2 regions of the Mesorhizobium sp. P2_E7 genome follow, and region 2 is predicted to be linked to the other one. Evidence: predicted binding sites of a transcription regulator. Region 2 holds the regulator's gene; the other holds the start of a gene.

Region 1 (7,563 bases), on a different contig from region 2:
GGCTCGGCGACGACATCAAGTGCGGAGACGCGCGGCACAGTGCGCAGAAACTGGCTGACATAGCCGATCGTCTGGCGGCGCACGGCCAGCACCGTGCGCGGGCTCGCATTGGCGAGATCGATCAGGCCGCCTTCATGCTGGACGATGATCTGGCCTTCATCGACGGCGTAATTGCCGTAGAGCATCTTCAGGATCGAACTCTTGCCGGCGCCGGAAGGGCCGCCGAGCACAGCGCATTCGCCGGCCCGGATCGAGAACGAGACGCCGGCGACGACCGGCAATTTGATGCCGTCGCGCAGATGCATGGTGAAGCTCTTGGCGACGTCGGAAACAACGAGGGGCGTAGCCATCATCACACCTGCAGGATGGAAGAAACGAGAAGCTGGGTGTAGGGCGCGCGCGGGTCGTCGAGGACACGGTCGGTGAGACCGCTTTCGACGACGCGGCCGTCCTTCATCACCATCATGCGCTGTGACAGAAGCCGGGCCACGGCGAGGTCATGGGTGACGACGATCGCCGCGAGGCCGAGATCGGTGACCAGGCCGCGCAGCAGATCGAGCAGGCGCGCCTGCACCGAGACGTCGAGGCCGCCGGTCGGCTCGTCCATGAATACCAGCCGCGGGCCGGTGACGAGGTTGCGGGCGATCTGCAGGCGCTGGCGCATGCCGCCGGAAAAGGCGCGCGGCTCGTCGTCAATGCGGTCCTCGTCGATCTCGACGCGCGACAGCCAGTCGACGGCGGTGGCGCGGATCTTGCCGTAGTGGCGGTCGCCGACCGCCATCAACCGTTCGCCGACATTGGCGCCGGCCGAAACCGTCATGCGCAGGCCGTCGGCCGGGTTCTGGTGGACGAATCCCCAGTCGGTGCGCATGAGGAAGCGGCGCTCGGCCTCGCTCATGCGGTAGACCTCGCGGAACTGGCCGTCGCGCATGCGGTAGCTGGCGGTGCCGGAAGAGGGCAACAGCCGCGTCGACAGGCAGTTGAGCAGCGTCGTCTTGCCGGAGCCGGACTCGCCGACGACGGCCAGCACTTCCCCCGGCCACAGGTCGAAGGTGACGTTCTCGCAGCCGACGCGCGAGCCGTAGAATTTGGACAGTTCCGATACGCGCAGCAGCGGTTCGTCGGTCATTGCGCCGGCTCCATTTTTTCTGCGGCAAGATGGGTCTCGGGAGCAAGGTGGCCGCGATGGCCATCAGCACGCCGCTTCTCGCAATGGTCGGTGTCGGAGCAGACGAACATGTGGCCGCCATGGTCGTCGAGGATGACCTCGTCGAGATAGACATTCTCGGCGGCGCACAGCGCGCAGGGCTGGTCGAAGGTCTGGACCTTGAACGGATGATCCTCGAAGTCGAGGCTGACGACATCGGTGAAGGGCGGCACGGCGTAGATGCGCTTTTCGCGCCCGGCGCCGAACAGCTGCAGCGCCGGCGAGCGATGCATTTTCGGATTGTCGAATTTCGGCGTCGGCGAGGGGTCCATGACGTAGCGGCCCTCGACCTTGACCGGATAGGCATAGGTGGTGGCGATGCGGCCGTGTTTGGCGATGTCCTCGTAGAGCTTCACATGCATGAGGCCGTATTCCTCCAGCGCATGCATTTTACGGGTTTCGGTCTCGCGCGGTTCGAGGAAGCGCAGCGGCTCGGGGATCGGCACCTGATAGACCAGAACCTGGCCGGCGCTGAGAGGATGTTCGGGGATGCGGTGGCGGGTCTGGATGATCGTGGCGCTGGCGGTATCGGTGGTGACAGCGACATTGGCGACCTTCTTGAAGAAGGCACGGATCGAGACCGCATTGGTGGTGTCGTCGGCGCCCTGGTCGATGACCTTCAGCACATCATCCGGACCGATGATCGAGGCGGTCACCTGCACACCGCCGGTGCCCCAGCCATAAGGCATCGGCATTTCGCGCGAGGCGAACGGCACCTGATAGCCGGGAATGGCGATGCCCTTGAGGATCGCCCGACGGATCATCCTTTTGGTCTGCTCGTCGAGATAGGCGAAGTTGTAGGTGGCGATGTCGGTCATGGCGATCACATCCACATTGTGCTATCGAATTGGCGTCCAGAATGCGCAAACAGGGGCGAAATCGGATGACCCAAACCGGTTGGATACATCTCGGAATCCTGCTGCTTGCGTTCGTCGGCGTGGTCGCCTTCATCCTTCGGCGCATGGTCCTGCCCGCACCGAAAGATGGCGCGCAGGGCGAGACCGTTGGCGGCGCCAGTGGTGGTTACGGCGGCGGCATGATTGATGGCGGAGGCCATTAGCATCACTCTGCGGCCTCCCGCTTTTCTTCCATCTTTGCAGGGTTTTCACGTGCCTCGTACTCGGCGCGCATGCGGCGCACGAGGTCGAGTTCGGCCTGGAAGTCGACATAGTGCGGCAGCTTCAGATGCTCGACGAAGCCGGTCGCCTGGACATTGTCCGAGTGTGAAATGACGAACTCCTCGTCCTGCGCGGCAGCGACGACATCTTCGCCGAGTTCCGTTGCGCGCAGCGCCCGGTCGCACAGCGCCATGGCCATCGCCTTGCGCTCGCTCTGGCCGAAGACGAGGCCATAGCCGCGGGTGAATTGCGGCGGTGCCTTGGCCGAGCCCTTGAACTGGTTGACCATCTGGCACTCGGTGACGCGGACCTTGCCGAGCGGCACCGCGAAGGGCAGTTCCGGCACGTCGAGTTCCAGCTCGACCTCGCCGATGCGGACCTCGCCGACAAAGGGGTGGTTGCGGGCATAGCCGCGCTGGGTGGAGTAGCCGAGCGCCAGCAGAAACCCTTCGTCGCCGCGTGACAGCGCCTGCAGGCGGATGTCGCGCGCCATCGGAAATTCCAGCGGTTCGCGTGTGATGTCGCCGGGGACATGGTCCTGCGGCATCTCGCCATCCGGCTCGATCAGGCCTTCGCGGGCGAGGATCGCCGAGACGCGCGGCATCGCCTCCGCCTCGCCGGCCCGTTGCAGCGGTTCGGCGACATCGGCGCCGGCGGCAAGCTCCGGGTCGAGCAGCCGATGGGTGTAGTCGAAAGTGGGCCCAAGCAGCTGGCCGCCGGGTAAATCCTTGTAGGTGGCCGACACGCGCCGCTCTACCAGCATGGCGCCGGTGTCGATCGGATTGCTGTAGCCGAAGCGCGGCAGCGTGGTGCGGTAGGCGCGCACCAGGAAGATCGCCTCGATCATGTCGCCGCGCGCCTGGACGATGGCGAGCGCTGCCAGTTCGCGGTCATAGAGCGAGCCTTCGCTCATCACCCGGTCGACGCCGAGCGCCAGCTGCTCGACGATCTGGTCGAGACGCAGGGCCGGCACCGAACGGTCGCCGCGCCGGCGGTCGGCAAGCAGGCTGTGGGCATTGGCAATTGCGGCCTCGCCGCCTTTTACCGCGACGTACATTTTACGCCTCCATCGTCTTGATGCGCGTCGTGCGCGGCAGGCAGGCGATGCCGCCGGGGGCCGCCAGGATGATGTCGATGCCGCGCGGAAAGCGCTGACTGTTCTGCTTCCATTGTTCGACGAAATGACGCGGCATCTGCGCCGGCGCGATGGTCGCGCTGGTTTCGATCCCGGGGCCTTCAAGCAGCAGCGGCGCGCCGGAGGTCAGATCGCTCACCTGCAGGATCAGTGTCGTCGAACGGTCGGGATAATCCTGTGTGCCCTGCGAAAAGCCGTCGAGGGCCGCCATCTCCGCCGGGTTGGCGATCAAGGCGAAATGCGCGTCGGCCGGTGTGTTGGCGAGCGGCGTGCCGGCGTGGAAGCCGAGCCAGGCTTTCACCGCGGCCGACGTCTGCAAAGCAGGGTCGAGCCAGAGCGGGGTGTCGTGATCGCAGAGCGAAAGCGCGATGGCGCCTGCGGTGGCCGACAGTGGCGCCGGCGGGCGGGCGAAGGCCGGCAAAGGCTGCACGCTGCCCGGTCGTGCCATGGCGTCCATGACGGCGCGGAAGACGGTCTGGGCGTTGAACACCGGATCGGCGAAACCGCCGTCGATCGATTGGGCTGCGATGTCCATCAGTCTTCTCCGCGCACCATGGTGAAGAAATCCACTTTCGTTGCCGCCGTCTCGGCGCGGCGCTTTTCGCGCGCTTCGCCTTGGGCTGCGCGCAATGGCGCGACCAGCGCGGTCTCGACCGACTGGCGCTGCGCGGGGTCCTGCCAGAGCGCGTCGGCGATGGCCGCCAGCCTCGCCTTCTTCCTGTCGCGGCCGAGCATGTAGCTGTGGCCGACCTGTCCGGAGGGCAGCCGCACGGTGGCGCGGGTGACCGTGGCTTCGCCGACATTGAAGGGGGCGCCGCCGCCGCCGATACGGCCGCGTATGGTCACCAGGCCGGTTTCCGGCCCGCGCAAAAGCTCGGCCTCGGAGGTCAGGCCGGCCTCGTTCCAGAGCCGGGCGATGTCGTCGCCGCTCGCCTGCGCCAGCGTCGCCATGACGGCTTTGCGCTCGGCCTGGTCGCGGGCTTCCTGTCCTCGCATGCGACTAACTCCCTGAATGTGTAAAATTTGTCTAGTGATATAGACAACTATACAAATAATACCTATTATCTAACCCGTGTCCATGACGGGTGGATGACATGGGTGTGATCGGGGGCAAAAATGGCCGGGCAAAAGATGGCGAGCCGCATTGAACGGCGCAGCGGCGTCTCCTTGTGGCGGCAGATCGCCGACCAGATCCTGCATTCGATCGCCGCCGGCGATTTTGCCGAGAATGCCGCGTTGCCGCCGGAAGTGGCGCTGGCTGAGCGCTACGGCGTCAACCGCCACACGGTGCGCAGCGCCATATCGGCGCTGGTACAGGACGGCGTGCTGCGGGCCGAACAGGGACGCGGCACCTTCGTCTTGTCGCGCAAGCGGCTGTCCTACCCGATCGGCGCCCGCACGCGGTTTTCGACGGGCCTGCAAGGGCAGACGTCGGAACGGCATATCGTGCTGCTTACATCAGCGGTCGAGCCGGCCAGCCAGCGTGTCGCCGAGGGCCTCGACCTTGCCAGGGGCACTGAGGCGATCCGGCTGGAGACGCGCGGCGAAGCCGATGGACGGCCGGTGTCGCGCGCTGCCAGCTGGTACGAGGCCAAGCGTTTCGCCGGCATCGATGCGGTGATGGCGGAGACCGGTTCGATCACCGCCTCGCTCCGGCGCTTCGGCGTGGAAGATTATCTCAGGCAATCCACGGTGCTGTCGGCACGCCATGCCGATGCCGCTGACCTTGCCGACCTCAACCTGCAGCCGGGGGCCATCGTGCTGGTCGCGGTTGCCGTCAACGTCACGCCGGATGGCCGACCGATCCAGTTTTCAGAAACGCGGTTTCCGGCGGAGCGGGTGGAGCTTAAACTGTCGGCGCTGTAGGGAGTGACGGCCTTATACGAGACATCATACTGATGTCAGACCAAGTTTGGTCGCGCTCGTTTTTCAGCGGCTTGACGTTTGAGGACCGCCTTCCCCCACTCCGTCTCGGCTTCGCCGAGCCACCTCTCCCCCCTCCGGAGGGAGAGGAAGGGAGCCCGCCTTGCTAAGCTCGCGCCATTCCTCTCCCCCGTCGATCGGGGGAGAGGTGGTCTGCGAAGCAGACCGGAGTGGGGGTCGACCTGGGCGGGCCGTCTTCAGTTCGGGCCGGGTTATGACCCAACCTCGATGACCGCCTTGATCAGGCCGGATTTCTCGTGCGCCCAGCGGGCGAGATCGTGCGGCGTGGCGGCGAGCGTGGTGCGGTGGGTGACGAGCTTGGCCAATGGCACGGCGCCGTTGCGGATGGAGGCGGCGACGTGGTCGAAGTCGGCCTTGAGTGCGTTGCGGCTGCCGACCAGGGTCATCTCGCGCTTGTGGAATTCCGGATCGGAAAAGACGATGTCGTCCTTGACGACGCTGACCAGCACCAGCGTGCCGCCATGCGCGACATGGGCGAAGGCAGATTGCACCGATTGGGTGTTGCCGGTGGCATCGAAGACGACATCAAAACCTTCGCCGCCGGTAGCATCGCGCACCAGCTCGGCTGCCGCTTTTTGCGAGCCGTCTAGCGTAGCGAAGCCGAGTTCGCTTTTGGCAAAGTCGAGCCGCTCCGAACTCATGTCGAGCAGGCTGACATCGAGCCCGGCGATGCGGGCAAACAGGGCGGCGCCAAGGCCGATCGGCCCGGCGCCGATGACCAGCGTGCGGGCGCCTGGTTCAGCGCGGGCGCGGCGCACGGCATGGGCGCCGATAGCGAGGAATTCGACAGCCGCGGCGTCGGCCAGCGACAGGCCGTTTGCCGGGTAAAGATTTTCGGCCGGCACCAGGATCTGCTCGGCCATGGCGCCGTCGCGATGGACGCCGAGCACTTCGATCCGCACACAGCAATTCGGCTTGCCCTGCCGGCAGGCGATGCATTTGCCGCAAGCGAGATAGGGGTTGATGATGACGGGCTCGCCGACGGAGAGGTCGACGCCTTCGCCGGTCTCGACGACAGTCCCCGACACCTCATGGCCCATGATGCGGGGGTAGGCGAGGAACGGGTGCTTGCCTTCGAAGATATGATAGTCGGTGCCGCAGATGCCGACATGGCTGACGGCGACCAAGGCCCAGCCGGCAGGCGGTGCGCCGGGTGCGGCGCGGTCTTCCAGGACAAGGTCGCCAGGCGAGCGGCAGATGACGGCTTTCATTCAGCAATACCAGTTTTCAAAAAAGGCGCCGGTCCGTCGAGCGGACCGGCGAAGACAGTCAGGGAGGATTATTTGCCGCGGCGGCGCAAGCCGTCGAAGTAGACGATGACGATAATCAGCACGCCGGTGATGATGCGCTGCCAGAAGGCGTTGACGTTCAGGAGATTGGCGCCGTTGTTGATGGTGGCGAGGATGAAGGCGCCGAGCAGCGGGCCGTGCACCGAGCCGACGGCGCCGAACAGCGAGGTGCCGCCAATGACCGAAGAGGCGATCGCCTGCAGCTCCCAGCCTTCGGCCTGCGTCGGATTGCCGATGCCGATGCGCGAGGCCAAGAGCACGCCGACGAAGGCGGCGCACAGGCCAGACAGGGTGTAGGCCATGTAGATGGTGCGCTGGACATTGACGCCGGACAGACGCGAAGCCTCGGCATTGGAGCCGACCGAGAAGAGATAGCGGCCCCAGCGGCTGTGATGCAGGAAGATGTAGGCCGGTATGCCGACCAGGATCACCATCCAGAACAGGTTGGGGACACCGATGAAGGAGTTGCGCGAAAACTCCTGGAAGGCGTCGTTGTTGATCGAGATCGAGTTGCCATTGGTCATCAGCAGGCCGATGCCGCGCAACGAGGTCAACGTCGCCAGCGTGATGATGAAGGGCGGCAGGCCCATCTTGACGATGCCGAAGCCGTGGAACAGGCCGATGGCAACGCCGACGAGCAGCGTCAGCAGGATGGCGATAAAGACCGGCACGCCGGCATTGATCAGCATGGCGGCGATGACGGTGGCGAACCCGACCACGGCGCCGACCGACAGGTCGATGCCGCCGGTGATGATGACGAAGGTCTGGCCGACCGCGAGGATGGCGATCATCGAGCCCTGGCGCAAAAGGTTCGAGATGTTGTTGCCCGAGGCGAAGCTCTGCGTCGCCAGCGACAGGATGACCCACAAC
Region 2 (7,563 bases):
GAAAATCTGGCCGGCATCGCGCTTGTAGGCGCCGGACAGGATCTTGATCAGCGTCGATTTGCCGGCGCCGTTGTGGCCAAGCAGCGCCATCACTTCGCCAGGGAACAGATCGACCGAGGCATCGTCAACGGCGCGGATGCCGCCGAAAGCGATCGAGACGTTGCGCATGTCGACCAGTGGCGTGCCCGCGGGAGCAGCGGAGGGAGCGGTTTTCTCAGTCATGATCGTTCTCCCTAAACCCGCTTGCGGTAGACGGTGTCGAGAAACACCGCGATGACGAGCACGGCGCCGACGACGATGCTCTGCAGCGGCGAGTCGACACCGAGCAGCACCATGCCGGACTGAAGCGACTGCATCAAAAGCGCGCCGAGCATGGCACCGATGATGGTTCCCGAACCGCCGGCGAGCGAGGTACCGCCGATGACGGCGGCGGCAATCACCAGCAGCTCGTCCAGCGTGCCAAGCGCATTGGTGGCCGAATTCAGCCGGGCCGATGAGATCGCCGCGGCGATCGTTGCCAGCACGCCCATGATCATGAACACCTTCATGGTGATCCAGCGCGTGTTGATGCCCGCCAGATTGGCGGCTTCCGGATTGCCGCCTATGGCAAAGACGTAGCGGCCGAAGCGCGTCCGGTTGGTGATGAACGTCATGACAACGCCGACCGCGATTGCCATGAGCACAGGAATGGCGATGCCATGCGCAATGAACAGTCCGCCATCGGGCACGGTGATGTTGTGGGCGGCCGCATAGCGGTTCACGATGCCGACCGGCCATGGATAGGAATTGGCCACCCACACCGCGCCCAGGATGATTGCGCAGGCAACGGTGCCCATCAGGGTTTCGGCCCAGACCGGGCGCAGCGGGAAGCGGAAGCGCTTGCGCTGCACGCGCCCGTTGAACAACGCAAACACCACGGCAAGGCAGGCGACGACGCCCACAACCCAGCTCCAGGTCGCGCCGATCGACCCGGCGGGACCACCGCCCATCAGCTGGAAAGTGGCGTCGAGCGGCGCCACGGTCTGGCCGCTGGTCACCCACCACGCTGCGCCGCGCCAGACCAACAGGCCGCCCAGCGTGACGATGAAGGCCGGCACTTCGAGATAGGCGATTATGAAGCCCTGGAAGGCACCGATGAGAAGACCGAGCGCCAGGCCGATGACCAAAGCCAGAACCCAGATCCACGGATTGCCGAGTTCCAGCCCGATGAAGCGCACCAGAAAGTGCACCTGGGCAAAGCCCATCACCATGCCTATCACCCCTTCGGCCGAGCCAATGGATAGGTCGATGTTGCGCATGACGATGACCAGCACCATGCCGCAAGCCATGATGGCGACGGCTGATGTCTGCACCGACAGGTTCCACAAATTGCGCGGCGTCAGAAAGAGACCACCCGACAGGATATGCAGGCCGATCCAGATGATCACCAGCGCGCCGATCATGCCGAGCATGCGGGTGTCGATCTCGGTCGCCTTCAGGAACCGGGCGACCGGGCCGAGTTCCGACGCACGCGCTGTGTCGGCCTGCGAAGGCGAGGTTGTGTCGGTCATGATGTCCTCCCAGCGGCTTGCCGTCTGACGCGGATGCCGGACCACAGCCTAGAAGTTAGCCGCCTCTGGCGGAAACACAAATCTTGTTGAGAAAACGCCGCGGCTTTGGGCCGCGGCGTCGATATCGAATGGAAACAGACCAAGCTTAGTTGCAGGCTGCGACGCTGCCGGCGGCGACGCCGGTGCAGACTTCGTCCTTCTTGATCCAGCCGGCGTCGATGACGACGTTGAGGTTGTCCTTGGTGATCGCGACGGGGGTCAAGAACAGCGACTTGACGGTGTTGCCGCCAGGCGTGGTGAAATCCTTGGCGCCGGCGATATCGCTCGTCTTCTTGCCGTCGGCGAGCTGCGAGGCGATCTCGGCGGCGTTCTTGCCGAGCTCGCGCGCGTCTTTCCACACCGATACGGTCTGGGTCCCGAGCGCGATGCGGTTCAGAGCGGCATGGTCGCCGTCCTGGCCCGAGACGGGAACCGTTCCGGCAAGGCCCTGCGCCGTCAGCGCGGCGACAACGCCGCCGGCGGTGCCGTCATTGGCCGCGACCACGGCATCGACCTTGTTGTCGTTGGCGGTCAGGAACTGTTCCATGTTCTTCTGCGCGTTGGCCGGCAGCCAGCCGTCCGTATAGGCTTCGCCGACATTCTTGATCTTTCCCGAGTCAATGGCTTCCTTGAGCACTTCCATCGAGCCCGCGAACAGGAAATCCGCATTCGGATCGGAGCCCGAGCCCTTGATGAAGACATAGTTGCCTTCCGGCTTGGCCTTGAACACTTCACGAGCCTGCATGCGGCCGACTTCCTTGTTGTCGAAGGTCAGGTAGAAGACGTCCTTGTTCTCGATCAGGCGGTCATAGCCGACCACCGGAATGCCTTCGTCCAGCGCCTTCTGCACCGCCGGGCCAATGGCGGAGGCATCCTGCGCCAGGATGATCAGCGAATTGGCGCCCTGCGAGATCAGGCTTTCGACGTCAGTCAGCTGCTTGCCGGGATTGGACTGCGCGTCGGCGGAAATATACTTGTCGCCGGCAGCCTCGATCGCCGCCTTCATCGCCGCTTCGTCGGTCTTCCAGCGCTCTTCCTGGAAGTTCGACCACGACACGCCGATGACCTTGTCCTTCGCCTGCGCGACCGACACCAGCGTCAGCGACATGGCGACACCCGCCAGCATGGCGGCTGCAAATCTGTTCATGTTAATCCTCCCTGCGCCGCGCGCGGCGCGACAAAACTGGCCCGAAGGCCGGCACACAGAGGCTCTATTTTTTCGAGCCTCGAAAAAATACTGGTCCAACGGCGAGGCGCTGTCAACATCGATTCTGATGGAATCTGATGGCCTCCGCGAATTTTTTCGAGACTCGCAATAAACAATGACAGCGCCGCCGGCTTCTGCCAATATTTGCGTAGCGCCCCTGACCGCCTTCATTATCATGAGGCGCGAGGAGGACCGGGAGGAAACAAAAATGTCGGTTGGAATCCGCCACGACGATTTGCGCCGTCGCAACCGTGCGATGGTGATTTCGGCCGTGCGCCGTGCCGGCCAACCGTCGCGGACCGAGATCGCGGCGACCACCGGCCTCAGCCATTCGACCATATCGGCGATCTCGTCGGATTTGATTGCGGAAGGCATCCTGGCCGAAAGCAAGCCCGGCGAGACCGGCGCGCTGAAACGCGGCCGGCCGCAGGTCGGCCTTGGCCTCAACCCGGAAGCGGCGGCGGTGATGACCGTGGTGCTGTCGCTGAACTTCCTCTCCGTCACCGTCATTGACTATGCCGGCCAGGTGGTCGCCGAGGAACAGCGCCGGCTCGACACGCTGACCATTTCGCGCGACGAACTGATCGGCGAATGCACTGCCATTGTCAGACGCCGGCTCGAGGATCCCGACCTCGACGTCCAGAGCGTCGCCCGCATTGCCATGGGCATTCAGGGCATCACCGATTCGCATGCGCGCGCCATGCTGTGGTCGCCGATCACACCGCTGACCGACATTGCCTTCGCCGACATACTGGAAGCGGAATTCGGCATTCCGGCCACCATGGAAAACGACTGCAACATGATGGCGGTGGCGCTGCAATGGCGCCAGCCTGACCGCTATCGCGACGATTTCATCGCCATCCTGCTCTCGCATGGCATCGGCATGGGGCTGGTGCTGAAGGGCGAACTGTTCACCGGCACCCATTCGTCCGGCGGCGAGTTCGGCCACATGATCCACCGGCCCGGCGGCGCGCTGTGCCGTTGCGGGCGGCGCGGCTGCGTCGAGGCCTATGCCGGCAACTACGCTATCTGGCGCAGCGCAAAGATGATGAGCGAGGATGCCGAACCGGTCGATGTCGGCGACGCCGACATGCGGGCGCTGGCCGCACGCGCCCGCGAGACGGATGGCCCGGAGCGCGAAGCCTATCGCAAGGCGGGCGAGGCGCTCGGCTTCGGCCTTGGCAGCCTGTTCGCGCTGATCGACCCCGCCCCTGTCGCCATGGTCGGTGTCAGCGCCGCCGCCTTCGACCTGATCGAGCCGGCATTGCGCGAGGCGATCGCCCAGACCGCCGGCGGCCAGCACTCGAAGTCGATCTCCTTCGACACCGAGCCCAACGAACTGCCGTTGATCCGCGAGGGCTGCGCCATGCGGGCGCTAAGCTTCGTCGACCAGGAGATTTTCGCGCCCGGCATTCAAGCGAAGACCGGCAAGCACGTCGCCTGAGAGGCCGGCGACGGCCCGGCGCGCCGGGCTCTAGTCTTCGCGGATGGCGTAGCCGGCGCCGCGGATGGTGCGGATGACGTCCGGCATGCGGCCATTGTTGACCGCCTTGCGCAAGCGACCGACATGCACGTCGACCGTGCGTTCGTCGATGTAGATCGTCTCGCCCCAGACATTGTCGAGCAGCTGGCTGCGTGAGAACACACGGCCGGGGTGGCGCATCATAAATTCGAGCAGGCGGAACTCGGTCGGCCCCAGTCGGATCTCGCTCTTCTTGCGGTAGACTCGGTGCGATTCACGGTCGAGCACGATGTCGCCGACCTTGAGCACGCTGGACAGGACTTCCGGCTTGGCGCGGCGCAGCAGCGCCTTCACGCGCGCCATGAATTCCGGCGTCGAGAACGGCTTGACCAGATAATCGTCGGCGCCGGTCGAAAGCCCGCGCACGCGGTCGCTCTCCTCGCCACGCGCGGTCAGCATGATGATCGGCAATCGCTCGGTCTCGGGCCGCATCCTGAGCCGCCGGCAAAGCTCGATGCCGGACACCGCCGGCACCATCCAGTCGAGCACCAGAAGGTCGGGCACATTTTCCTGCAGCCGGATTTCGGCCTCGTCGCCGCGCGTTACCACTTCGACCTGGTAGCCTTCGGATTCGAGGTTGTAGCGGAGGAGCACGCCCAGCGGCTCCTCATCCTCCACGACCATGATGCGTGGCGCAATCATCAGCAGTTCACCCTTGTCAGGCCGACGTGGCCATCGCCGTCTCGTCCTGCTTCGGGCGATTGGCAGGCAATTGCTGGCCGGTCAGCACATAATACGCATTTTCAGCGATGTTGGTGACATGATCGCCGATGCGCTCCAGATTCTTGGCGCAGAACAGAAGATGCGTGCAGGCAGTGATGTTGCGCGGGTCTTCCATCATGTAGGTCAAGAGTTCACGAAACACCGACGTGTATTTGACGTCGATGCGCTCGTCCTCATTCCTGAGCTTCGCCAGCGCGGCCGCATCGGCGGCGGCATATTCCTCGACCACCCCTTGCACCTGGATCAGCACCAGTTGTGCCATCGCATCGATGGAATGCGAGAGGTCGCGCGGCGTGACGCTCAAGCCCACAGTGCCGACGCGCTTGGCGATGTTCTTGGCGAGATCGCCGATGCGCTCGAGGTCGCCGGCCATGCGGATCGAACCGACCACGGCGCGCAGATCGTTGGCCATCGGCTGGCGCTTGGCGATGAGCGTGATGGCGCGGTCGTCGAGTTCACGCTGGCGCGCGTCCATGATGGCATCATCGGAAACCACACGCTGCGCCAGCGCGTTGTCCGACGTGAGCAGCGCTTTGGTCGAGCCGCTGACCATCGACCCGGCCAGATCGCCCATGTCGCGGATCAGCTTGCTGATCTGGCCCAACTCTTCATCGAAGGAGGCGACGGTATGTTCACCCATGATCCTGGTCCTCGTGCCTGAAAATTCAACCGCTGGACGGCTCAGCCGAAGCGGCCGGTAATGTAGTCCTGGGTGCGCTTGTCGTCGGGATTGGTGAACATCTTGTCGGTGGCGCCCTCCTCGACCAGGTAGCCGAGGTGGAACATCGCCGTGCGTTGCGACACGCGCGCTGCCTGCTGCATCGAGTGGGTGACGATGACGATAGTGTAGTTCTGGCGCAGTTCGTCGATCAGCTCCTCGACGCGGGCGGTGGCGATCGGGTCGAGCGCCGAGCAGGGCTCATCCATCAGGATCACTTCCGGCGAGACCGCGATGGCGCGCGCGATGCACAGGCGCTGCTGCTGGCCGCCGGACAGGCCAGTGCCGGGTTCCTGCAGGCGGTCCTTGACCTCGTTCCAGATCGCCGCCTTCTTCAGGCTCGACTCGACGATCTGGTCCATGTCGGACTTGCGCTTGGCCAGGCCATGGATGCGCGGGCCGTAGGCGACGTTCTCGTAGATCGACTTCGGGAACGGATTGGGCTTCTGGAACACCATGCCGACGCGAGCCCTGAGTTCGACGACGTCGATGTTCTTGTCGTAGATGTCGTCCTCATCGAGCGTGATCTTGCCGGTCACCCGCGCTGAATCGATGGTGTCGTTCATGCGGTTGAGGCAGCGCAGGAAGGTCGACTTGCCGCAGCCGGACGGGCCGATCAGCGCGGTCACCTGGTTTTGGCGGACGTCGAGATTGACGTCGAACAGCGCCTGCTTCTCGCCGTAGAACACGCCGACCTTGTCGCCGCGCATCTTGATCACTTCGTTCGACTTGGCGTTCATTTTGTCGCCCACTGCGTTTTCAAGGGACTGTTCGGTCATGATGTTCATACCAAATTGCCTTTTTTCTACCAGCGCCGCTCGAACCGGCGCCGAAGCACGATCGCGGTGATGTTCATGGCCATGAGGAAGACCAGCAGGATGATGATGGCGCCGGACATGCGCTCGACAAAAGCGCGTTCGGCCTCGTTTGCCCACATGTAGATCTGCACCGGTAGCGCGGTTGCCGGGTCGAAAGGTGTCTTCGGATAGTCGGCGACAAAGGCGACCATGCCGATCAGAAGCAGTGGTGCGGTCTCACCCAACGCGCGCGCCAGGCCGATGATGGTGCCGGTCAGGATGCCGGGCGCGGCCAGCGGCAGGATGTGCTGGAACACCATCTGCATCTTGGAGGCGCCAAGCCCAAGCGCTGCCGAGCGGATCGACGGCGGCACCGCCGCAAGGGCGGCGCGCGTGGCAATGATGATGGTCGGCAGCGTCATCAATGTCAGCACCAGGCCGCCGACGAAGGCGGCCGAGCGCGGCATGCCGAGGAAGTTGATGAACACGGCAAGCCCGAGCAGGCCGAAGACGATCGACGGCACCGCCGCCAGATTATTGATGTTGACTTCGATCAGGTCGGTGAAGCGGTTCTTCTTGGCGAATTCCTCAAGATAGATCGAGGCGGCGACGCCGATCGGCAGCGCCAGCAACAGCACGATCACCATCATGTAGAACGAGCCGATGATCGCCACGCCCATGCCCGACGTCTCAGGCCGGCTGGAGGCGCCATAGGTGAACAGGCCCGTATTGAAATGCTCGGCCATCACGCCATCGGCCTTGAGCTTGTTCATCCAATCGATCTGCTGGTTGGACACCTTGCGGCGGGCTTCATCGACACTGAGGTCGATCTGGCCCTTGAAGGCGGAGTCGAGATTGGCGGCGGCCAGGATGTTGACGTCACGCGTCGTGCCGATCACCGAGGGATCGGCGGCGACGATGTCGCGCAGCTGGACGCGGGCGCCCTCCGACAGGAAGCCCTTGAGCTTCAGCATCATCGGCTTGTTGGCGGGATCGATGCCGAGTTT

What was found. Region 2 encodes PhoB, which activates phosphate uptake and scavenging genes when phosphate is short. Its sites were predicted from a motif close to TGTCATNNANCTGTCAT; they were not measured.
Region 1: phnF (phosphonate metabolism transcriptional regulator PhnF) is a predicted target of PhoB. The motif match lies at 4,539-4,555, and genes of this name have one in related genera.

Annotation. Positions count from the first base shown of each region.
Region 1 covers NZ_JBFUER010000001.1:3,393,657-3,401,219, reverse strand. Annotated here, with positions in the region: gene phnL (phosphonate C-P lyase system protein PhnL) at 1-350, opposite strand, end outside; gene phnK (phosphonate C-P lyase system protein PhnK) at 353-1,129, opposite strand; gene AC1DYC_RS16725 (alpha-D-ribose 1-methylphosphonate 5-phosphate C-P-lyase PhnJ) at 1,126-2,025, opposite strand; gene AC1DYC_RS16720 (hypothetical protein) at 2,091-2,267, shown strand; gene AC1DYC_RS16715 (carbon-phosphorus lyase complex subunit) at 2,270-3,382, opposite strand; gene phnH (phosphonate C-P lyase system protein PhnH) at 3,384-3,995, opposite strand; gene phnG (phosphonate C-P lyase system protein PhnG) at 3,995-4,456, opposite strand; gene phnF (phosphonate metabolism transcriptional regulator PhnF) at 4,577-5,326, shown strand; gene AC1DYC_RS16695 (zinc-binding alcohol dehydrogenase family protein) at 5,596-6,615, opposite strand; gene AC1DYC_RS16690 (ABC transporter permease) at 6,684-7,563, opposite strand, start outside.
Region 2 covers NZ_JBFUER010000003.1:237,610-245,172, forward strand. Annotated here, with positions in the region: gene AC1DYC_RS20230 (ATP-binding cassette domain-containing protein) at 1-222, opposite strand, end outside; gene AC1DYC_RS20235 (sugar ABC transporter permease) at 234-1,550, opposite strand; gene xylF (D-xylose ABC transporter substrate-binding protein) at 1,696-2,736, opposite strand; gene AC1DYC_RS20245 (ROK family protein) at 3,005-4,240, shown strand; gene phoB (phosphate regulon transcriptional regulator PhoB) at 4,271-4,960, opposite strand; gene phoU (phosphate signaling complex protein PhoU) at 4,977-5,681, opposite strand; gene pstB (phosphate ABC transporter ATP-binding protein PstB) at 5,723-6,547, opposite strand; gene pstA (phosphate ABC transporter permease PstA) at 6,565-7,563, opposite strand, start outside.